2 regions of the Clostridium sp. JS66 genome follow, and region 1 is predicted to be linked to the other one. Evidence: a T-box and tRNA genes for the amino acid it is inferred to sense, from the RefSeq annotation. Region 1 holds a T-box; the other holds one or more tRNA genes.

Evidence for each region. A T-box is a leader RNA that pairs with one kind of tRNA and senses whether it is charged. The one in region 1 lies ahead of metG (methionine--tRNA ligase), so its partner is inferred to be a tRNA-Met.
Region 2: it encodes a tRNA-Met, which carries the amino acid that the T-box ahead of metG (methionine--tRNA ligase) is inferred to sense. The anticodon was not compared.

The regions. Positions count from the first base shown of each region.
Region 1 covers NZ_CP131467.1:101,226-114,072, reverse strand. Annotated here, with positions in the region: gene Q6H37_RS00575 (hypothetical protein) at 1-127, opposite strand, end outside; gene Q6H37_RS00570 (hypothetical protein) at 226-1,662, opposite strand; gene rsmA (16S rRNA (adenine(1518)-N(6)/adenine(1519)-N(6))-dimethyltransferase RsmA) at 1,752-2,579, opposite strand; gene rnmV (ribonuclease M5) at 2,590-3,132, opposite strand; gene Q6H37_RS00555 (3D domain-containing protein) at 3,234-4,280, opposite strand; gene Q6H37_RS00550 (TatD family hydrolase) at 4,558-5,358, opposite strand; gene metG (methionine--tRNA ligase) at 5,784-7,718, opposite strand; T-box leader at 7,786-8,041, opposite strand; gene Q6H37_RS00540 (uracil-DNA glycosylase) at 8,094-8,666, opposite strand; gene Q6H37_RS00535 (MATE family efflux transporter) at 8,854-10,209, shown strand; gene Q6H37_RS00530 (spore maturation protein) at 10,874-11,392, opposite strand; gene Q6H37_RS00525 (nucleoside recognition domain-containing protein) at 11,433-12,008, opposite strand; gene Q6H37_RS00520 (metal-binding protein) at 12,213-12,455, shown strand; gene Q6H37_RS00515 (hypothetical protein) at 12,469-12,657, shown strand; gene Q6H37_RS00510 (N-acetylglucosaminidase) at 12,771-12,847, opposite strand, start outside.
Region 2 covers NZ_CP131467.1:6,196,330-6,209,176, forward strand. Annotated here, with positions in the region: gene tilS (tRNA lysidine(34) synthetase TilS) at 1-1,351, opposite strand, end outside; gene spoIIE (stage II sporulation protein E) at 1,490-3,877, opposite strand; tRNA gene Q6H37_RS28795 (tRNA-Met) at 4,108-4,184, opposite strand; tRNA gene Q6H37_RS28800 (tRNA-Met) at 4,198-4,273, opposite strand; tRNA gene Q6H37_RS28805 (tRNA-Leu) at 4,278-4,366, opposite strand; tRNA gene Q6H37_RS28810 (tRNA-Met) at 4,382-4,458, opposite strand; tRNA gene Q6H37_RS28815 (tRNA-Met) at 4,472-4,547, opposite strand; tRNA gene Q6H37_RS28820 (tRNA-Leu) at 4,552-4,640, opposite strand; gene Q6H37_RS28825 (S1 domain-containing RNA-binding protein) at 4,802-5,209, opposite strand; gene Q6H37_RS28830 (septum formation initiator family protein) at 5,278-5,550, opposite strand; gene yabQ (spore cortex biosynthesis protein YabQ) at 5,633-6,043, opposite strand; gene yabP (sporulation protein YabP) at 6,050-6,343, opposite strand; gene Q6H37_RS28845 (RNA-binding S4 domain-containing protein) at 6,427-6,687, opposite strand; gene Q6H37_RS28850 (HU family DNA-binding protein) at 6,745-7,038, opposite strand; gene mazG (nucleoside triphosphate pyrophosphohydrolase) at 7,125-8,573, opposite strand; gene Q6H37_RS28860 (polysaccharide biosynthesis protein) at 8,590-10,125, opposite strand; gene spoVT (stage V sporulation protein T) at 10,309-10,863, opposite strand; gene Q6H37_RS28870 (peptidylprolyl isomerase) at 11,015-12,040, opposite strand; gene mfd (transcription-repair coupling factor) at 12,118-12,847, opposite strand, start outside.

The DNA of each region.
Region 1 (12,847 bases):
TCTGTATTAATGCAGTAAACTTAAGCCTTGCATCAAAATTCTTTTCTAAACTGAATAAAACAAGCATTAGACCAATTATAATTATAGTTACCCCTAACCTTTTCCTATTTATTATTATTACCTTCATCTTAATACCACCTTATATTTCAAATAAGAGTTTTTATTTAATTATATGAAAATAGTACTAGAAATATTAAATATTCCCAGTACTATACTTTCTCCATATTATTTCTTTACTGGTATCATGATAGTAGATGTTTTAAAATCATAGAACATAAGCCAGTAGCCTAGAGCCTCTTCTCTCTCATCATCAACATTTAAAGGCATCCATGTAACAAATCCAGATCTACCACCATATGGTTGATCCATCTTAGATTTAGTTCCTGCTATACCATATACAAGATATTTCATCTCTCCATCTTTATTAAGCTTATATCCTATTATATAATGCTTATGTTTTATTATATACTGGTAATAATTCATCATAGGATAATATATCATTGCGTACCTGCTATAATCAGACATATCGTACATAGATTTTGGTGAATTCACAGGTACCTTATACCACTTACATCTTTTTATTTCAGAACAAATTTCTCCCATGGATTCAAATCCTTGTACCAAATTTCTAAAAAATTCATTTTCATCCATTTGAGGATAATCTTCATTTCTTTTTGGATTTATGTTCACATCTTTTTTACTTTGTTTTCTTGCTGTGTATTCATGTTTTTCTATTCCATAGTTACCTTTTTCCATACCATATTTTTTATTCTCATTCTCTTGATTATTGATATTGTTTTTCTCACTTATATTAATTTTTTTATTTATATTCTCTTCTATTTTTGCATTGTCTTTTTTATTTACAATTGATCCTTCTTTTACATTATCCTTTTTAATTATGTCCACTTTTTCTTTTATATTATCTTGTTTATTTATCAATTCTTCCTTTTTATCATCTTTTTTTGTTACCTTTATTTCTTCTTTTACATTATCCTTTTTTGCTACATTTGCCTCTTCTTTTATAATATCCTTTTTTATAATATCCTTCTTCATATCATTTTCTTTATTTATATATTGTTCTTTTTTAGAATTATCTTCTTTAGGTATAATTTTAACATTTTCTATTTCTTTAGTTTTATTTTCTTCTTTTAATGATTCTATGTTTTCTTCATATTTGTCAAACATACTGTTAGGAGTATCCACTACTTTTTCTTCTTTTTCTTCCTCAACCTTTAAGTCAACCATAGCAAATGTCTTCCAATCAGGTATTTCAGTGCTTGCAAATCCACTCATAACAGGTATTATATTTGAATCTAAAAATTTAACTATAGCTGCACCAGAAATCTTATCCATGGATATACCCGTACCAGCTATATTATCTGCTAAATATTCATGACAAATATCTGCTCTGCCATAATCATCTATGTTTATCTGTGATATTTTTATTACCTTCCTTATATCCTTCTTATTACAAATTAAAAGCATATAATAAGGAGCACTTTCTTTTTTTAAGTTTTGTACATAATACGATATTTTGCACTTATCATTTTTCAGCTCCAATTTTGCGTACCCAGAAGCTACTTTGTCGGAAGATATTGAATACCCTTTTTCATCTTCTTGTAATATTATAAAATACCTACTATAACTCTTTTTTTGAGCCAACTTCCTATACCTCCATATATTTTATTCATTATAATATATGAAGTAAAATTAAAAAAGTGAACAACTAGTTGTATAATATTGTAAAAAGATTATTGTAATTCATATATACAATCTGATAATTTTGCAAATTCTTCTAGAGATAAAGTCTCTCCTCTTCTTTTAAGATCAATGTTTGCATCAATAAATGCCTTTTCTAAGCTTTCCTTTTTCATTCCCAAACTTTTAAGTCCATTCCAAAGAGTTTTTCTTCTCATATTAAAAGAACTTCTTACTATTTTAAAGAATAATTCTTTACTTTTAACTTTTACTTTAGGTTCTAAAAGTTTAGTTAATTTTATAACTATAGAATCTACTTTAGGTCTAGGCACAAATGAATCGCAGCTTACTTTTCTAACTATTTCTACATCACAATAATATTGTACAAGTATGGAAAGTGCTCCATATTCTTTTGTACTGGGTTTCGCAGCAATTCTTTCACCTACTTCTTTTTGAATCATTATAGTTAAAGATTCAAATCTATAATTTTCCTTCAACAATTTCGATATTATTGGCGTAGTAACATAATAAGGTAAATTAGCTACTACCTTAGTGCTTTTTTCTTCTCCTATAAGTTCATTAAAGTCTACCTTTAATGCATCTTTATGTACTAGTTCAAAATTATTAAATTCCTTAAGTTCTTCATTTAAAATAGGTATTAAATCAGAATCTAATTCAATAGCATAAACTTTTTTTGCTTTTTTTAAAAGTTCTTTTGTTAAAGTTCCAACTCCAGGACCTATTTCTATTACTAAATCATCTTTACTAACATTAGAATTATCAACTATATCCTGCAAAACAGAATTGTCTATTAAAAAATTCTGTCCTAAACTTTTTGAAAATTTAAATCCATATTTTTTTACTATATCCTTTGTAGACAAACTTTCCATATTATTTCTCCTTATTTATCTTTTTTATGGCCTGTATAAATTCTTCCCTGCTAATTCCATAATTATTAAGTCTCATTAAAAACTGAGCTGAGTTACAATAGCCTATTCCAAGTTCTTTCCCCAGAAGTTCTCTCTTTTCTTTTGATTTATTATTTCCTGTAAGTTCAAAAAAAATCATATCATTTATATCAAAGTTAGATACTTTTTCTTTTACTTCACATTTAGCATTCTCTAAAGCCCTTATTATTACTTCTGGTTCAGCATTTTCTACACCTATATCCCCATTCTTCGTTCCATCCTTTTGAGCTATGTACGCGTGTTTTATCCCCTTAACTCTTTTAGATATAATTCTTCTTATTTTTTCTCCTGCAAAATCAGGATCAGTAAAAACTATTACGCCTTGTCGTCTTTGTGCTTCTTTTATTCTTTCTATAACTTTAGCGTTAATACCAAATCCACCCACTGCTATAATTTCTGCATCTACAGCTCTTTTTACTGCAGTAATGTCATCTCTTCCCTCAACAACAATAACTTCTTTAATCATATGCTCTTATTGACCTAAAAATAAAAATACTAAGTCAACATCCTCCTTTTCTATTTTATTATATTCATTTAATATACAGAAAAAAATAGGAGCCTTTGCTCCTATTTAACTAAATACACATTAACCCATCTTACACCCCAGTTATCTGCCTCTGAATTGGAATCAAAGTACAAATCTACTCTGTCACCTTTTATAGCTCCACCTGTGTCTTCAGCAACAGCATATCCATATCCCTCAATATAGAGTTTAGTACCAAGGGGTATAACTCTTGGATCAACTGCTACAGAGCTATAGCTACCTACATTTCTCTTAGCTACAGTACCTGTAGCTGTGATTCCAAAATAAGGATCTCCAGGACTTTTGCCTGTGCTCTCATAATCTGAGGTATACCCAGTAGCTCTCATCCTCGTAACTGTTGTATAAGGAATCCTAGCACCACGTGAAGGTGTGTAAACATTTAAAGCTCCCATGGCTACAATCTTTTGAACTGGTTGCTTTTTAACAGTCTCACTTATTACTTTTCTTGAAATCTCTTTACCATTTTCATAAACAACTCTAGTTAATGTTTCTTTTTCTCCAGCTTTTCCTTCTTGTACTACTTTATTATTACCTTGCTCCATATCTTCATCTTTTTTTACAACTGTAGCATAATCTAGTGGTTTAACTTCCTTAACATCTTTTGTCTCAACTCTTGTTACCACTACCTTTAGCCCTGCCTTTACAGTTGAACTTTTACTTGGATATATTTTATCAGATTGATGAATTGTTATTTTTTCTGCTTGCAACATTTTTTCAATGTTGTCTTCTGCAGATTTTATATCCAACTTCTTTCCATCTACAGCAATTTGAACATTTACTGCTTTCTTTATGGATATTTTTGAGCCATCTTCAACCTTACTGTCAAGACTAATCGTGGTCTTATCCTTTGGTCCTACAGTTATACCATTATTACTCAAAGCACTTTTATAAGTACTACTTAAAGTCGTTATTTTTTTATCTTTACCGTCTACAGAAACTGTGATTGTCTTTCTTGCGCTGCTAATCAATACTACAAAAACTATTAAAACTATTAAAGTCAAGTAGATATACTTAGCGTTAGGACCATTGGAAAAATGCTTTTTAAAATAGCCTTTTAATTTTTCCACCATAAAAATACCTCCTCCTGGTAAGAACGACATTCCTATTATAAGTGCAATGACGAATTCTGTCAAATATCGCCTTAACATTTTAGACCATGTAATGCAAATTTTTGCATAAAACTTAATAATAAAATATTTATGATAGCACTTTTTATTAATGGTCTATATTAAATATTTTTGGTGGAATTTTTATAAAACTTATTATATTATATGAGGCAAATTAACATATAATACCTAAATGTAAAATTAATAAAAAATTAAAAAATCGCAATTTAATTTTACACTATTATCCTATATTTAGCAACCTCTTGATGTTTAAGATAGTCTTACAACTCACTTCCTCACTACTTATACCTTTAATTTCAGCTATTTTATTTATTATGTGAGCTATATATTCTGATCTATTTCTTTTACCTCTAAAAGGAACAGGTGCCATGTAAGGACAATCAGTTTCCACTAACATTCTATCAAGTGGAACTTCTTTTACTACATCTAAAACCTTTTTAGCATTTTTAAATGTCACTACTCCGGTAAATCCTATGTAATATCCAAGCTTTAAACATTCTCTTGCAAATTCTACACTACCAGAAAAGCAATGTATTTCACCTTTAACCTCTGGAAACATTTTTATAATATCTAACGTGTCTCCATGAGCATCTCTATCATGTATAATTACAGGTAAATTTAATTCTCTTGCAAGTTCCATCTGTTTTATAAAAGCATTTTTTTGAATCTCTCTTGCAGGATTTTCCTCGTAATAGTAATCAAGTCCTATTTCCCCTATTGCCTTAACTTTAGTATTTTTAGCTAAATCCTTTAATTCAAGAATAACTTCATCTGTTAATTGATCAGCATGCTCGGGATGAATTCCAACTGCTGCATAAAAAAAGTCATGCTTATTCGCCAGCTCTACTGAAGCTCTAGTTCCCTCTATAGATGCTCCACAATTTAGTACTCCTTTTATCCCATTTTGTCTTAACTCATTTATTATGGATTGTCTATCTTCATCAAATTGTTCATCGTCATAATGTGCATGAGCATCAAATATGTTTATTTTATCATCAGTTAATTTTATATTATCATCCATTGTATCTCTCCATTCATAAACTTAAGCATATTTTTTCTTATGGATATATTTTAACCTCCCATTCATAAGTAAATCAATTTTAATCATGATATTAAAAAAGTCTAATCCGGATTTATCTGGAGTTTAAACTCCTCCTAAATCAAGCTTCACTTGATTAACTGTATTATTAAATACTAGATGATTAAAATTTTGCAATTGCATATTTCCATTTTATTACATTTATTTTTATAGTCAACTTTTTTTTATTATAATATAAGCGATTTTTTTAACAAAATCTAATATTTGCTCGATCATAATTAGTTTTATACCATTAATGATGAATTATTATAAAAAAAACTAAAAATGACTATTTATCCGAAATTTCTTCAAAATAAATAATCATTTTTAGTACTAAGTTTAAACTTTTTACTGAACTGTATTTATACCTATCTTACAATACTGCCTGTAGGAAGTTCTGATTCAATAGTAGCTGTAAGTAACTTACTATCATCATCTGTAGATGCTGCTAATATCATTCCCTGAGAAAGTTCTCCTCTTAATTTTACAGGTTTCAAATTTGCAACTAATATTACATTTTTACCTACTAATTCTTCTGGTTTATAGAATTTAGCTATTCCTGAAACCACTTGTCTCTCCTCGCCGCCTAAATCTACCTTCAGCTTAAGAAGTTTTTTAGCACCTTTTACTGGTTCACATGCTAATACCTTAGCTATTCTTAAATCTATCTTTTCAAAATCATCAATTGTTATTTCTTCTTTCAATGGCTGCATTTTAGGTCTATTAGCTGCAGCTTGTTGTTCCTTAAGTTTATTTAATTCCTCAATTTTTTCATCTACATCTATTCTTGGAAATAAAAGTTCTCCCTTATTTACTTTTGATCCTGCTTTAGTTCCATCAAAAGATGTTAAGCTATCCCAAGTTATAACTTCAGCATTTAATTGTTTGTTTATCTTCTCACTAGTATCAGGTAAGAATGCTGATAAACATACTGAAACTATTCTTAATGATTCCAATAAATTGTAAAGTACAGTTCCTAATCTTTCCTTTTTGCTTTCATCTTTTGCAAGTATCCAAGGAGTAGTCTCATCTATATATTTATTCGCTCTTCCAATAAGCTCCCATATGCAATCTAATGCTTCTGGAATTCTCAAATTATCTATACACTGTTCTGCAGCTTTAGGAGTATTTAGCGCAACTTTTATAAGCTCATCATCTATTGCTTCCTTAGCTGTTGGAGCTGGAATTGTCCCTCCAAAATACTTTTCTACCATTGCACAAGTTCTTGATAATAGATTTCCTAAATCATTAGCTAAATCTGAATTTATCTTCTTTATAAATATTTCATTATTAAATAATCCATCTGCTCCAAATGGTATTTCTCTTAATAGATAATATCTTACAGGATCTGCGCCAAAATGATTTACTAAAAGTACAGGATCTACCACATTTCCTTTAGATTTTGACATTTTTCCTCCATCTACTAGAAGCCAACCATGGCCAAATACCTGCTTTGGTAGTGGAAGACCTAATGCCATAAGCATAATTGGCCAATAAATTGTATGGAATCTTAATATATCTTTACCTACTAAGTGAACATCTGCTGGCCAATACTTATTATATAAATCTGAATTACTGCTTCCATATCCAAGAGCTGTTATATAGTTTGCTAAAGCATCTACCCATACATATATAACATGCTTTTCATCAAAAGTTACTGGTATTCCCCAATCAAAAGAAGTTCTTGAAACACAAAGATCTTGTAGTCCAGGTTTTAAGAAATTATTTATCATTTCATTCTTTCTTGATTCTGGTTGAATAAACTCTGGATGACTTTCTATATACTCTATAAGCTTAGGAGCATATTTCGACATTTTGAAAAAATATGCTTCTTCTTTAGCCTTTTCAACAGGTCTTCCACAATCAGGACACTTTCCATCTACAGCCTGAGTTTCTGTCCAGAAAGATTCACAAGGTGTACAATACCAACCTTCATAGGAACCTTTATATATATCTCCTTGATCATATAACTTTTTAAATATATCCTGAACTGATTTTACATGGTAATCATCTGTAGTTCTTATAAACTTATCGTAGCTTACATTCATCATTTCCCAAAGATCTTTTATACCAGCAACTATTTCATCAACATAAGCTTTAGGAGTTACACCTTTTGCTTCAGCTAACCTTTGAATTTTTTGTCCATGCTCGTCTGTACCAGTTAAAAACATCACATCATATCCTGTAAGTCTTTTAAATCTTGCTAATGCATCAGCAGCAATTGTAGTATACGTATTACCTATATGAAGCTTTGCTGATGGATAATAAATTGGCGTTGTAATGTAATATGGTTTTTTACACATTTTTTATTCCTCCCTAAAAACTTATAAATTTCTAATAAAAAAACCTCTATATGAAGTAAGTTCTTCATATAGAGGTGCATATAAACACTTTACCACTCTATTTTATCTTTATTTCACAATAAAGATCTCAGTAAGTAACTCAAGTCATCATAAGAAGACCTTTTATTACTCTGCATCATAACGGTTGCCTCCGTGTTATCCTAATATAATTTCAAATAACCTGCTCTAGAGCCATGTTCATAAACTGTTTTATTATCGGTTTTCACCTAACCCGACTCTCTTTAAATACTTTCATTTACTACTCTTTCCTTCACAGCATTTCAATTTTTATAATATTCCATATGTTTAGTTCTGTCAATAGCATTTATCTAATTTTTAAATAATTTTATCATCTTTAATTTCATCATATTTTTTCTTTACAGATTTTAAGTCTTCCCAAAACAATACTTTTTTATTCTCATCTCTAAATAAAGCTGCTGGATGAAAAGTAGCAATAATATAACATCCTTTTCTTTCAATCCACTTTCCTCTATCTCTTGTTATTCTAAAATCATTTCCTAAAATGTATTTCATAGCAGTTGCTCCTAAGCAAACTATAATTTTCGGTTTAATTAAAGCTACTTGATTTCTCAAATAAGGTAAACATGCTTCAGCCTCATCTTCATATGGTACTCTATTATTATCTGGTCTACATTTACATACATTACATATATAATAATCATTCTCTCTTATTAAATCCAATGCTGTAAGTCCTTTAGTTAAAAGTTGTCCTGCCCTACCAACAAAAGGCAAACCAATTCTATCCTCATCAGCTCCTGGAGCTTCTCCTACAAAAACGATTTTTCCTCTAGAATTTCCATCTCCAAACACCATATTAGTTCTTTTATTGCCCAAATCACATTTATTACATTGTAAACATTCTTCATACAACTCTCGCCATTTTAACAACCTAACCACCTCTTACTCATAATCACCGCTTAGAATGTGCTTAAATTTAATATAACATTTCATGTTTTAAGTACATTTTTCTTAGTATTGTTTTATTTTATAAAATGAAGTACCATTTATATTATACTACATTAATTTTCATTACTAAAAATCTATTATTTTTTAATATGTCTCATGGAGGTACTAAATGTTATATCGCAATACTATAAAAGATGTATTAAATCTTGCACTTCCTGCAGTAGGTGAAATGATTCTCTATATGATGATATGGGTATTTGATACTATGATGGTAGGCCAATATGGAGGTAACGTAGCTGTTAGTTCTGTTGGATTAAGCTCTGAAATAATCTATACATTTTCCAATATATTCATAGCTATGGGTTTATCTGTAGGTATTACTTCATTAGTTGCCAGACAAATAGGCTCTAAGAAATTTCAACTAGCAGAAGAATATTCATCCATAGGATTTTTAGTAGCTTTTATTATAGCTTTTATCATATTTTTATTAATATTCTTCTTTTGTGGTAACATGCTAAAAATGGCAGGTGCAACAAACGAAGTAATATATAGTGGCAAAATATTTATGCAAATAGTTTCCATAGGAATCATTTTTTATATGCTTATGAATGTATTAAATGCAATTTTAAGGGGCTGTGGAAATACAAAAACTCCTTTAATAGCTTCTATACTAGTTAATATAATAACACTAAGCTTGGACTGGCTATTGATTTTTGGTCACTACGGTTTTCCAGAGCTAGGTATAAGGGGAGCCGCAATAGCTACTGCTTCAGCTCAAATATCAGGATTTATATTTATATTTTTCTATATAATGAAGAAATCTAAAATTAAACCTAGACTAAAATATATATTAAAGCTTAATTCGAAAAATCTAAAGGAATTATTAAAGTTAAGTATTCCAGCTTCTTTTCAAGAAGCAGCTTTTTCTACAAGCAGATTATTATGTGTATTCATAATAATGCATCTTGGAAACATAGCCTTTGCTGCTAATCAAATAGTAACTACTATAGAATCAGTTTCATATATGCCCGGATGGGGATTTGCTGTAGCTGCAACTACTTTATCAGGTCACAAATTTGGAGAAAAAAACTTTAAGAAATCTAAAGAATATGCCTATACTTGTATGGTATTAGGTGTTATATTAATGGGTTTTTGCGCCATTTTATATTTAATCTTCCCTAGCTTTTTAATAAAGCTTTTTATAAATTCAAAAGAACAAGAAGTTATTAGACTAGGAAGTCTATGCCTTATGGTAGCCGCTGCAGAGCAAGTTCCTATGGCAGTTTCCATGATACTTGGAGGTGCTCTTAAAGGCATAGGAGATACTAAAACACCTTTTCTAATTTCACTAGTTTCTAGTTGGATAATACGATTACCTTTAATGTTTTATTTCATATTTGTATTAAAGGTTTCTGTAGTATATGTATGGTGGATTACTGCTATTCAATGGATATTTGAAGGTATAACTATGTTTATCCTATTTAAAAAGAAATTTAAGTCACTTTCAAAACAAGCAGAAGCTTAAATTTCATAATCTAAGCATAATGCAATGTAAAGGTGTAGTTGAAGTTTGAATTTTAACTTCAAATGTATGCATCTAATTGCATTGTTATAGATACTTTTAGCAAACAGAAAGTACATTTATAACAATAACTTATAACGCTGAAAATTAATGCTAAGTATGCTATTGTACTAATATATTTAGTTCAAAAAACAATTGTTTTTGAATTTATGAAAACAACTTAAAATAAATTTATCATTTAGTGTATTGAAAAATGTATAAATATTTCAAATACAGTTAATAATCAATTAACTTACTATTTTTACAGGCTTCGTCATAGAATATTATTAAAAGAACCAGGATGTGCATAAACTAGGTAATAAGTATTATGTGTACACGCAATGCACTAAGAAGTAACTTTCAACTGTATGTAGACTGATATATGCTGTGAATGAAGATTCGAACGAATTTTAGAAGTTCTTTGCTTGAGATATTGAAAAATTTCGTAATTTTTGGCAGGACGGCAAAAGCTCCGAAAGCGACAGGACGTCGCATTTGAGGAGGTAGAAATTTTTCAATATCTCAAGCATTAGAACTTCTTAATGAAGTGAGTTTTCCTTCACAGCATATATCAGCCGGAATACAGTTAAAAGTTACTTCGTTTACATTTGCTTGTACCACATTATGCTTAAAACATAATTCTTGCTAAAGTTACTGCCATGACAATTGAAACACAATCTGCTAAAACTGCCGCCCAAAGAGTATGCCTTATTTTTTTTATTCCTACAGCACCAAAATACACTGTAAGTGTATAAAATATTGTTTCTGTAGACCCCATAATTATGGAAGAAACTCTCCCTATGTAGCTATCCACTCCAAACTTATTTATAGTTTCTGCAAAAATACCTAAAGCACCACTGCCAGATAAAGGCTTTATCAATACTAGTGGTACAACTTCTGGTGGAAGCCCTATGAGTTTTGCAAAAGGTTTTACAATAAATATAAAATAATCTAAAGCTCTAGACTCCCTAAAAACACCTACTGCTACTAGCATAGCCAATAAGTATGGAAATATGGTAACACATATACTAATTCCTTCTTTTGCACCTTCTACAAAACATTCATATACTTTAACTCCTTTAAATATTCCATATGCAGTTATAGATATTATAATTATAGGAACTATTGATTTTATTATATAATCCAAAATGTCACCTCCATTAATTCTTTCTTAACCATCATTTGATTCAAAAATACCTTTGCAGTATCTTACAAAATACTATTCCAAATAAAGCTGCCGTACCAGTAGCTATTATACCTGGTAATATAGTTTCTCCAGGATTCTGAGATCCTACTGCTGCACGCATTGATATAATAGTAGTAGGTAAAAATTGTATACACGCTGCATTTATCACCAAAAACAATGCCATATCATCACTGGCTGAACTGTTTTTTTTATTTAATCTATCTAATTCCTTCATAGCTTTAATTCCAAAGGGAGTCGCTGCATTTGAAAGTCCCATCATATTTGCAGTTAAATTCATAACTATTGCTCCTATGGCCTTTTCATCTTTAGAAGCTTCCTTGAAAATTAACTTTAGTATAGGTTTTAAAATTTTTGCTAATTTATCAGTAAGACCACTTTTTTCAGCAATTTTCATTACTCCACACCATAGGCACATTATTCCTAATAAGCTTATAGTTAGTTTTACTGTGGATTCTGTAGAAGACACTATAACCTTAGATATATCTGCACCTCTCCCAGTAAAAATACCTAGTATTATTCCAAAACCTAAAATAAAAAACCATATATAATTTATCACTTACCTATCTCCTTTATAAATAACTTTGTTATAGTAATTATTAATATATATGTTCAAATTATATTCAAATTGACTAACATAACCTTTAAATGAAAATTTAACTTTACAGTTAAGTTGCTATAAGTTATTATTACTATTGAAATTAAAATTTAAGAGTGCTACCATTTATGTTGTATATAATTTTTTGAAAATCGGAGGTTTGAAATGACCATTAAAGAAATAATGAAATATATAGAAAGTGAGTATTCTGTTATAAATGATACTCCTTGTGAGATATGTGGTGGCCAATATTTAGCGGAAGACTTAAATATTGATATAATAGATGATATACCATATGATGTATGTTCCTGTGTATGCTCTAATTGTGGACATGAAAAAAACTTTGAGTTTTGCGCACCATTTATAGATGACGATGGATTAAAAAAAGTCAAAAATATATTAAACTAAAGGAGAATCATAAATGAAAGAAGGAAATTTAGAACTAGCTCAAAAGGATATTGATGAAGCTTTAGAAACAATTCAAAACATGGAAGAAAATTTAAGTAAAGAAAATCTACCTAAAGAAGTAATATTAGAAAATTTCAAAGTTCTTACAGAAAAAGTTAGTAAATTAGAATTAATTTTAAAAGAAGAAGGAATACTAGAATAATAAGATTTTTTCAAAATCACCTTCATAAAAAACTTTATTTACATAAAAAATCACTATTGAACTTTAGTAAGTTCTATAGTGATTTTTATTATGGTTAATTACAATATGAGTTTCTATTTAAATTTAGGTATTTGAAAATTTAATTTTATATCCTTAACCTTATCTAAGATATTTGTTATTCCCTCTATCA
Region 2 (12,847 bases), 220 kb from region 1:
TTTTTGTATTTTCATCAACTTTAAAAAGTTCACTCACTCTATATCCTACTATCCATGCAATTTTATCATCAAAGCATATAATAGGAATATAGTCTCTTTGATCCTTAGCTACCTTTTCATCCATAAAGAAATCTTTTAACTTCTTACTTCCACCCATCCCTAAAGGTATAAATTTGTCGCCTTCTTTTCTATGCCTTATAGTTATTTCTTTTTCAAACTTATCATAATCAAAATATTTTATTAAATTGTTGCTTTTAAAGTTTACCTTTTCATTTTGATCAATAATTCTGGTTATTACTTCTAAGTTATATTTCTTTACGTAATTATTACCACTATGTATAATATATTCTTCCTTACTAACCTCTTTATTTTTTTTAACTTTCTTTAATATGTATATATCTCCATATTTATTTGATACTACAACATGATTTGGAAGATCAATGTTTTTTCCTGTGGATCTTGATTGAATATTAATTATGTCATAAATGTGAATTTTTTCAAAGTTATTTAAATTTCCAGTTACTTCATACAAGGCTTTTCTTATAATCCTAGTAATTATAGCTTCGTTTTCTAAAAATGCCTCCTTTGATATTATAACCTTTTCTCCCTGTATATCACAATATTTTTTAAATTTTTCTTTAGCAACTGTTTCTAAGTACTCATTATCTATTTTTATAGTATCTGATAATCTATTGAGAACTTTTATAATATCCTTATTAAAATTCTCTTGTATATAAGGTATAAGTTCTAATCTCACTTTATTTCTAGAATATATGGTTTCTAAATTGGTTTTATCTATTCTTGGATTAATATTTTCTTTGCAGCAATATTGTTCAATTTCATGCCTTGTAACATCTATTAAAGGCCTTACAAATATGTTATCTCTTACCGCCTTTATTCCTACTAATCCTTCCAAACCTGTTCCTCTCATAATCCTCATTAGTATAGTTTCTGCCTGATCATTGGCATTATGAGCTATAGCTATTTTCTGCGCATTTAATTCTTTTTTTAAATCATTAAAAAAATCATACCTAGCATTTCTTCCTGCACTTTCGCATGAAATATTTTGCATTTTCATGATTCTATTTATATCTACTGATTTACTCCTGAATTCTATATTTAATTTTTTACAAAATTCCTTTACATATTGTTCATCTTTATCTGATTCATTCCCTCTCAAACAATGATTTACATGTGCTGCATATAATTCTATGCTGAGTTGCTTTTTTAAAGAGTATAAGATATGCAGTAAACTCATGGAATCCGGTCCACCAGATACTGCAACTATTACCTTATCGCCTTTATTAAACATTTTATACCTATTTATAGTTTTTAAAACAGTCTCTATCAATTTTAACACTTCCTAAAGAAAATTTTGTTTTATAAATAATATATTACTTAACTTTTAAGTTTAAAGCAAACTTCAATTCAAATTTTCAATGGCTTAAATTCAGAATATATAACACTCTAAACTTAAGCCATTATAATTTTAATACAAACTATATACCTTCTCTACAATTACTGTCATATCATCTTTTATTTTTCCTTTACTTAATTTTTTTGCATTACTCATAATTTCTTCACTTAATTGTCTAGGATCATTGCAATTATTATTTTTTAAAAAATCTACTATCCATTCATATTTACCAGCTTGTTCATTTTCATAATCTAATACTCCATCACTTAACATAACAATAACATCACCATTTTCAACTTTTTTCCTGACTATATCTATATCTGGTTTGTCCAATACACCAATTGGCAAAGTTTTCGACTTTATTACATCAATATCTTCTCCTTTTTTTATGAAACTAGCTACAGCCCCTACTTTCATAAAATCAACCTCACCTTTATATAAGTCTATACTATTTAAATCTAGAGTTGAGAACTTTTCTTCTTCAGAAAATTTCATAGTCATTATAGAATTTATTATATTTATAGCAGTTAATTTATTAAAACCTGATTTGGAAAACCTTTCTATCAATCTTACTGCTGCATTACTTTCCTGTCCAGCCTGCGGACCTGAACCCATACCATCACTTATAATAGTCAAATAAGTTCCATCTGGTAATTTTCCAAAGCTCTGGCTATCACCACTATATTTTTCTCCATCTTTACAGCATTTACTTGTATAAGCTGCTACATGATATTTAGGTGTTTCTTCAAAGGTAATAGTACATACCTCAAATTCAGAATTTAAATTACATCCATCTTCACTAATGCACATACACTTTCCTGTTACCCCATTCACCAATGGAAGTACGTCTTTTATACAAATTTGCTTTCCTCCGCATGCCTCCATAGATAAATTAACTATTAATCTATTATTTTTGTTATTATAACAGAATACATCTCTATAATGTATACCATTCTTATTTAAAACTCTTCTTATAGTATTTTCAGTTTCAGTATTAAATTTTATATTATAATTAAATTCATCAATAATTTCTGATACAGAGTTTCCTACGTTCTCCACTTGACTAGATAGCAGCTGTCGGCACTCACTTAATCTATTCCTCCACATTTCATTAATTATATAGTTATTAACAATTTCTTCAGTATTTTTTATAATAGCGGACCTTTTCACACACTTTCTCTCTATCTCATGAGGAACCTGTTTTCGATTATCCTGGTAATTCTGTATTAATTCACTAAAAGCATTATAAGTATAATAATTTTCCCTTTTCCAGCACATAGACTGCATAGAGCATGTACTACAAACCCGATCTGCAAGATTTTCTACTAATGCACTACTTTTATTTTTCATAAGCAACTTATCGTTATATACCAAATTACCCAAAATTCCTGACATATCAAATAATACTTCTGAAAAGTTTTCTAACTTATTTACTAATAATTCTTTAATCTTTTCTGCATAGTTTTCTTTAAAATGTTCCTGCTTTCTCTGCCAATCTAATTCTATTTCAATCTTTTTCAAAATTTTTCCAGGTATCATCAAAAAAAATATGGCACTTATAATTACCTCTATTAATTTAAACTGAGTCCCTATATCAGAGTACATTTTTAATACAGCAAATGCCAAAAGGTAAGCTAATCCACTCATCCATTTACCTGTTTCTCTAAATATACCAGATATAAGTCCACATACACCATATACTCCTACAAAAGCTATCATATTATTGGACGTTATCCCTATTATAGTTCCCATTGCCACTCCTGATGCTGCTCCTGAGGAGCTTCCCTTTGTATATCCTACTATAAGTATAAATGCTAAAGCTATAATATTTCTTAAAGATACTCCTCTTATATTACTTCCCCAGGTTCCTGCTACTACTAAAGATATAGTAACTGCCATACTTATTATTTCCTCACTACTATATAAATGCCTTGTTTTGTATTGTTTAAAGCATATTATAGAATAGTTAATAATAAAATATACTGGGAATATAGCACTTACTTCAAAAAAAGAAAGTAAAAATGACATACCTAAAGTTACTTTAAGTATTAATAGCTTATAAAAAGAAATTTCTATAAACAAAGTGAAAAATATCATCATTATTTTCTTGTTTTGTTCAACCGTTCTTAGTATGTAGTTAATAATTATAAGAGTTCCTGCAGTTATAATGTATACAGGCAAACTTTTTACACTATTATAAAGAGAAATATACCCTAGTATGCTTCCAATTCCTGATATCAATATAACTTTATTTTCTTCACAAGTCATAACTGCAACCAAAAAAGCTATACCGAATGGAGCCATCAAATTTATCATGATCACTCTACTAATTAAAAATGCAGCTATAAAGTAAGCAACAAGCTTAATTAATCGGGGTAAACTTTTAATCTTTTGTTTTTTTAATTCATCTTTTGAATCCTTAACTCTCTTATACGGGAAAAGTTCAACTCCGTATTGCATTCATACCACCCACCTTATAAATTACTGCTTCTATTATAACAAAGTCTTTTGGAAATAAATGTCATAAGGTGATATGTCTATTTATTTTTTTTAGGACATTTAATTCTAAGTTTCTTTTAAAAGATTTTCTTTAGACAGTTATAGAGAAATTTTGAAGAAATAAGTTGAAAATTACTTGTAGAATAAGTTTTTCAAAAAACTAAAAAACCTGTGGTATAAACCACAGGTACTGGTAGCGGAAATAGGACTTGAACCTACGACACTTCGGGTATGAACCGAATGCTCTAGCCAACTGAGCTATTCCGCCATATTATTCAATTTGGTTGCGGAGGTAGGACTTGAACCTACGACCTTCGGGTTATGAGCCCGACGAGCTACCAACTGCTCCACCCCGCGATATTGGTGCTGAAGACCGGAATCGAACCGGTACGGGTTTTAAAGCCCGCAGGATTTTAAGTCCTGTGCGTCTGCCAGTTCCGCCACTCCAGCATCTTAAAAATTATATGGTAGCGGAAATAGGACTTGAACCTACGACACTTCGGGTATGAACCGAATGCTCTAGCCAGCTGAGCTATTCCGCCTTATTATTTAATTTGGTTGCGGAGGTAGGACTTGAACCTACGACCTTCGGGTTATGAGCCCGACGAGCTACCAACTGCTCCACCCCGCGATATTGGTGCTGAAGACCGGAATCGAACCGGTACGGGTTTTAAAGCCCGCAGGATTTTAAGTCCTGTGCGTCTGCCAGTTCCGCCACTCCAGCATTTTTTATCAGCTACCTAAATACCTGACAACCTGACAACATAACTTATTATATATGATATATATATTGTTGTCAACTATTTTATAAATTTTTATGTTAAATAAATTATTTAACATAAAAGAGGCTATTTATAGCCTCTCCATATTCAAAATAAATTATTATTAACTGGATTGTTTTCTGTATCCTCTACCTTTTGAATCCTGGTGTTTTTTTAGATCTTGAAATTTTTCTTCACTATCTTTTAAAAACTTAGATATCCTATCTTCAAATCCTCCTTGTGAATTCCTAGTTTTCTCTTTGTTCCAATCAATTTCTACTGGTTTTACACTTTTTCTCTCTGGTGTAGCCTGCTTTATTGATAAACTTATCTTTCCATTTTCATCAACTGAAATTACTTTAACCTTTACTTTGTCTTTTTCTTTCAAGTAATCCCTTATATTTTTCACATAAGTATCTGATACCTCAGATATGTGAACTAAGCCGGTTTTCCCATCGATTTCTACAAAAGCTCCAAAACTAGTAATATTAACCACTGTACCCTCTAGTATGCTTCCTGCCTTTAAGGTCATATTAAAAAGACTCCTCCTTAATAAAAATAATGTTATATAGTAAATTTTAAATTTGAAACTAAATAATTTTAGCGTTTTGTATTTATTACAGGGGTTTCGCCTGGTTTAATAAGACCTAATCTTTCTCTTGCCAGTTTTTCTATATACATATCTGATTTAGACATCTTAACCTCATCCTGTAATTTCTTATTTTGATCTTTAACCTTCAGTTCTTCTAAATTTTTTTGCGATATTTGTTGTTTTATTTTATACATAGTTATTTGTTGATTTATAAAAACATAACATGCATAAAAAATTATAAACAATAAAATCACATTTTTAAATTTTATCTTTTTTTTCATAATCATCACCATTTCCATTTTAGAAATGTATTTTTAAAAACACCTTACTTATATTCTAATTTGATTTTCAATTTTCTTCAAGTTATTTTTTATAATTTCTTTTATTTTTTGTTTTAATAATATAAATTATTAGCATAAAAGGGTAAAATACTATATTTTTTAACACTCTAAATGTCCTTCTTACATTTTCAATTAACTTATATTGAAATTTTATCAAAGTATTGCTAAAAATTTTTATATATAAATATGCTCCTAAAGTTATCCACGCATATATATATACACCTACATATAAACAATCTATTAAAAGTAAAAATATGAATATAATTATAGAGGCTAAGATCCAAAATAAAATATCCTCTACAAAAGTTAATACTTTATTTATGTTATTTAATCCTCTTATTATTCTATATAGGTCGAATAATATTCCTGTCATAATTCCTGCAATAAGACTAAATATAATACATCTTAATTGTTGGGTTATTGATAAAATCATTTATTCCTACTTAAATAATCTTGATATTAGTTTTTCTTTTTGTTTTTTTTCTTGATTATTTGTATATATGCAGGAACTTATCATTCCGATTATGGTAACATCTCCATTTTGTACATCTAGTTTGTTCATCTTAAGACCTTGCCCTTTTATATTAAGTGTACCTAGGTTGGTATTTAATACTATTTGTTCTTCATTAAAACTTATAACTTCTACAACTCCATTTAATACTAACCTTTTTCTATTTTCAATATGCAATATACTTTTTTTATCTTCCACTACCTTTACTTCTTTTTTTTCCATAACATCCCCTCCACTTATATTTAAATATATGTTTATATTTAATGGGATATTACTAAATTGAAGTACTACTTTTAATCCTTAATCTATTCTTCATCCTCTTGTCCTGATATAATTTCGTACATTGCCTGTGCATTTTCTTTTGTAACATGTTGTGCAATATTTACAATTCTAGCTTTAAGGGATTTACTAGCATATCTAATCTCTATAATATCGCCTTCCTTAACCTCTGTGCTAGGCTTTGCTATTTTATCATTTATACTTACTCTTCCACCTTCACAAGCCTCTTTTGCCACTGTTCTTCTCTTTATTATTCTCGAAACTTTAAGATACTTATCTAACCTCATTTTAATTCCCCTCTTTTAAAACAAAAAACCCAGATTTACACCCAGGTTTTTTTAGTATTATTTGTTTACTTTATCTTTAAATTCTTTACCAGCTTTAAATACTGGAACTGTTGATTCTGGTATTTCTATTTCTTCTTTAGTTCTTGGATTTCTGCCTACTCTTGCAGCTCTCTTTCTTGTTTCAAATGTTCCAAATCCAACTAGTTGAACTTTATCACCTTTTTCAAGTGTTTCTTCAACACTTTCTATAAAACCCTTTAAAACTACTTCTACATCCTTCTTTGTTAGTTTTGACTTTTCTGCTATACTTGCGATTAATTCTGATTTGTTCACCTTTTTTACCTCCTTAATATTGAGTATGCTTTAGTTTGCATACTAGCTTATTCTTCATTAATTTGAAAAATCCTTTTTTTTCATCGTTTTTGCATAAAAAAACTTTAATTTTTTACTTTTGCTTCTTCCCAAAGGTCATCCATTTGTTCTAATGTCATATTTATCATATCGACACCTTTAGACTTTGCTTTTTCTTCTATATATGCAAAACGCTTAATAAATTTCTCTATAGTATAATTTAATGCAAATTCAGGGTTAATGTCAAGGAATCTAGCAATATTTACTGAAGCAAATATTAAATCCCCTATTTCTTCTACTATTTTTACCCTTTCTTTCCCTTTATATACATTCTTTACTTCATAATATTCTTCTAAAACCTTATCCATTGCATCTTCCACTTTATCCCAATCGAATCCAACCTTAGCTGCCTTTTTTTGAATTTTCTCTGCTCTCATTAATGCTGGTAGATTTTTAGGCACATGTTTTAACTCTTCTGTATAACTAGTAAGACCCTGTTCTTTTTTCTTTATCTTATCCCAATTTACCAAAACCTGTTCAGATGTATTCAAATCTATATTACCAAATACATGTGGATGCCTGTCAATCATCTTTTTACAAATACATTCCACTACATCATTGATATTAAAAAATCCTTCTTCCTTACCAATTTGTGAGTGGAAAACTATTTGAAGTAATACATCTCCTAGTTCCTCAATAAGTTTATCATCATCTTTTTCATCTATAGCCTCTAATACTTCATAGCACTCTTCTATAAGACATTTCTTTATACTTTCATGAGTTTGTTCCTTATCCCAGGGACACCCATCTTCTGACCTTAATACGCTTATTATATCTAATAGATCATTAAAATCTTTTCTTACCTCCAAACTTTTAGGAATATATATTGAAGTTAAATAATCTATATCTTCCTGCCTATCTATTTCATATAATGGCATCTTTCTAATGCTCTCTAATCCTTTAACCCCTGCTGCTCTTACAAAATAAACTTCACTATCATCAGGGTAGTATTGCATTAAAGCTAATTTAACCTCAGAAGCTATAAGTTTATCATACACCTGAGTTATTATGGTTCCTACTCTTTTGTCTAAAACTTGACTCTTCATATCAAAAGCATCTATTACTTTTATTCCCTCTATAGGGTCTATTTTTAAACTTTCCATAAGAACATCTATAAAACTTACAGCTGTGAATATTTCCGTTTCTATTCCTTTTTTCTTACATAAATGTATTAATAAATTAACGGATTTTTCAGCTACTAATGGATGACCTGGTACTGCATATACAATAGTTCCATATTGTAGTTCCTTATTGATTAAATCATCAGCTATAGATTCATATACTTGGTCAAAATTTTCACCTTGTTCATATTTATGGTCATAAGTTTCAAATTTTATACCATATTCTCTTAAAAACTGTACTGTAGGATGCTTTTCTGTTCTTAAATAAATTTTATCACTATTTTTTAAAACTTCTAAAGTACCTATAGTTATAGCTTCTTTAGCTCCAGGTCCTAGACCAACTATCTTTATCATTTATATTTTCCCACCTCTATCTTCTAAAAATCCTATTTTTAACATGATCATATTTAAATATTCTAAATATAAATATAAATATACTATATACAATAATACCTGAAAATATAGCCGCAATACAGGCTATTCTACTGCTTATGGTATAATTATAGACATTCATATAAATAATTACAACAATTATTATCATTAAAGTAGAGGCAAATGCAGGTTTTATAACTGTTTGAAAATAGTTTATATTAATCTTCAATTTTCTTCTAAGCAACATCATATTTAACATAGAAGCTATTACATATCCACATATGCTCCCTATTACAGCACCATAGATATTAATACCAGGCATAGAAACCATTTGTATTGTAATTGCTGTTTTTATGGCACATCCAATGGCTAAATTAACTATTGGCATTACATATTCTCCTACTCCTTGAAGAATAGCTGTTGAAGTTTGTGCCAAAATTATGAATGGTATGGATATAGCTGAATACTGTAATATTTTAAAACCATCAGATTGTCCTGGAAATATTAAATTTAAAATTGGATAAGCAAGGTTATATAGTCCTAAACAGGATGGCAATGCTATAACCATTGAAAGTTTTATAGCCAAATCCACTTTATTTATGACCTCAAATCTTCTGTTCAATATGTATGCCTCTGCAATTATAGGCATTAAAGAAGCACACAATGCTGCTGAAAGCGTTAATGGAACATTGATCATGATAAAGGCCTTTCCCGTAAGTTGTCCATATAATATAGTTGCTTGTTTATAATTAAACCCTGCTTGTAATAACTTTTGAGGAACTATTGCAGAATCTATAAGACTCATTATACTGCTTGCTGCTGCACCCAATGAAACTGGTATAGCTATATATAGCAACTTATTCATAATATCTATATCATCATGCATTATATTAACTTTAAATTCTTTTCTTATTTTTATATATTTTGCTAATAAGTAAATTCCTGCAAACAGTCCTCCTGCAGCCGCTCCAAGTGCTGCTCCTCCAGCTGAATATTCTATCCCCTTTGGTAGAAGTATGTAAGCAAGTCCAACTCCAACTATAACTCTTCCTATCTGCTCTATTATCTGCGAAATTGCAGTACAGTTCATATTCTGTAATCCCTGAAAAAAGCCCCTAAATGCACTCATTACAGATATAAATATAGGTGCAAAGGCAATGGAAACTAGTGAATAATAAGATTTTTCATCCCATTTTAAAAATGCTATAATTGGTCTGGAAAAGATAAGTAATATTGCCGTAAACCCAACGCCTAAAATAAACATAAGGAGCATTGCCTTTCTTAAAACTTGAATTACCCCTTCATGATCATTTATAGCATTTCTTTCTGATACCATTTTAGATATAGCTACAGGTATCCCTGATGCTGCAGCAATAAAAAACATATATAATGGAAAAGACATTTGATAATATCCTACTCCCTCGTCTCCTATAAGCATTTGTAATGGCCATCTAAAAAATAATCCTAAAAATTTTGATATTATTCCCGCAAGTCCTAAGATAAGTGTTCCTTTAATTAGTGATTGCTTTTTCATAAAAATACCCCCGATTGTTCTTTTTTAAGAGCAAACTTTTCTAAATAATACTTTACATTTTTATAATTATTTAAATTTAAAGGGTATTATTACTCTAATTACATGAATATTTTTTATATTTATGTCAATAATCACCTATGGAGCAAAAAACAAATAAATAATGGCAGCATATGCTGCCATTATTTATTGTTCCATTTGCTTTCCTATGAAAGATGATGCAGTTTCAGCCAATTTAGTTTCAACATCCCCAAATTTTTTTCCTTCATCTTTTGATACTATAATTACGGCGCCAATTGCATCACCTTCTGCTATTATTGGTGAAATTACTTGTGCTGAATACTTTCCTTCAACTTCTTCATCATCATATAAAGCCACTGGCTTTTCCTTGTCAGTTGCAAAATTTATAGTCTTTCTATCTTCTATTATTTTTTCAAGATCATCACTTATTTTTTTCTCCAAGTACTCCTTCTTAGTTGCGCCACTTATAGATATTATACTGTCCTTATCGCATATCATTATTATATTTCCTATAACTTGCTGCAATGATTCTGCATATCCTTTAGAAAAGTCACTTAATTCTCCAATAGGAGAATATTTTTTAAGTATAACTCCTCCTTCCCTATCTGTAAAAATTTCTAATGGATCCCCTTCTCTTATTCTAAGAGTCCTTCTTATTTCCTTTGGTATAACTACTCTACCTAAATCGTCTATACGTCTAACAATACCTGTTGCTTTCATTATTTCTTACCTCCTAAAATCTAATTTAAATGTAACTTGTGTTAATATTATTTTTCTAAATATGAAATTTTATACACAATTGTTATTTAAATTAGAATTTACTTGTGTAAAAAAAAACACAGTATACAAAATACTGTGTTTTTTTCATTTTTTATATAAGATTTTTTTCATTTTTACTTATTTTAGCACTCTTTTTCCACTCAGCTACTTTATCCTGATATTTCTTTTGTTTTTGTTCAGTTTCAAGTTGTGTTTTTATTTGAGCCTTCACTGCATCAAGCTTTTTAACAGGATATTCTTCTTTTTCTATACATTTTATTATATGATATCCAAATTGGCTTTTAACTGGAGCTGATACAGCTCCTTTTTTTAACGCTATAGCACCAGCCATAAATGCAGCATCAAAACCTGAATCCACATAATTTACAAATCCTAAATCTCCACCTTTATCCTTAGTAGCTGTATCTGTTGAAACTTCTTTTGCAACTTTAGCAAAATCTTCACCTTTATCTAATCTAGCTTTTACTTTTTTAGCTTCATCTTCAGTTTTTACTAATATGTGAGCTGTATGTATTCTATCAGGTTTTTCTGCAAACTTGTATGGATTATTTTTATAATAATCTTGAATACTTTTATCATCAACCTTAACATCTTTGCCTACATTATTCGTAACATTTGTAACTATTTCTTGATTTTTCATTTGGGTATAATACATATTCTTTAAAGTTTCTTCTGTAAGATTTTGTTGTTTTAAAGCTGCTTGAAATTTAGCTGCATCATTTCCAAATTGTTGTTGTTTTATATTACTAATCTGCTTATCAACTTCAGCTTTTAATTTTGCATCATCTGGAAGCACTTTTAATTCCTTAGCCTTTTGTTCAATAACCTTTGCCTCTACCATAGTATCAAGTACTTGTGACTTTTGCTCTTTTAAAATGCTTTTCGCATCATCATTCTTCTCATAGTCTTCACCATATTGTTGCTTAATTTGAGCCACAACTCCCATTAAATTAGGATTACTATCTAATTCACCTCTAGTGATTTTTTCTCCATTTACTGTTGCCACAACACTATTTTTTATAGCTTCTGGCGTTTTAGCTATCATATTACAACCAACTGTCGAAAACGCAAATGCAGATATTAAAACTGCGCTTACTAATCTTTTTACACTTTTCACAACTTATTCCTCCATTCATCTTAATGCTTTTTAGCAATACAAATTAATTTTAACACAAAAACTATCCTACTACAAAATTATTTTTTATGACATATATTAGCCATATACTCCATAATTTCTTTTATAGTATAAACTAAATTTTCTCTCTTTACCTCCTTAATTTTGTATCCAAATCCCGGATTATCCGATAATTTTATACTTATTTTTTTGTTATAATCTTTTATAAGCCCTTTGAGCATATTTTCGTCCATTCTTTCTTTACTGTCAAACTTAAATACAACTTCATCCTTCTTTTCCTTGATTTCTTGAATTCCTAGTTTCTTACCTATGCTTCTTATATAGGCTATATTCATAAGATTATATATAGAAGGTGGAATATCTGAGAACCTATCCTTCAATTCTTCTTCAATATCTTCCATATCTTCATAACAATCAATAGCTGCAATCCTTTTGTATATCTCTATCTTTTGTACTTCATCTTTTACATAGTTTGTTGGAATATATGCATCTACCTTTAATTCTACAGTTGTTTCTACTGGCTCTTTATCTATATCTCCTCTTACAAGCTTTATAGTATCCTCTAGCATCCTACAATATAAGTCATATCCTACAGCTGCCATATGGCCATGTTGAGAGGATCCCATCATATTTCCTGCTCCTCTTATTTCAAGATCCTTTAGTGCTATTTTAAATCCTGATCCTAATTCTGTAAAATCCTTTATAGCCTTAAGCCTTTTTTCAGCCACTTCTGTTAAGATTTTATCTTTTCTATATGTGAGATAACAATAAGCCATTCTATTGGTTCTT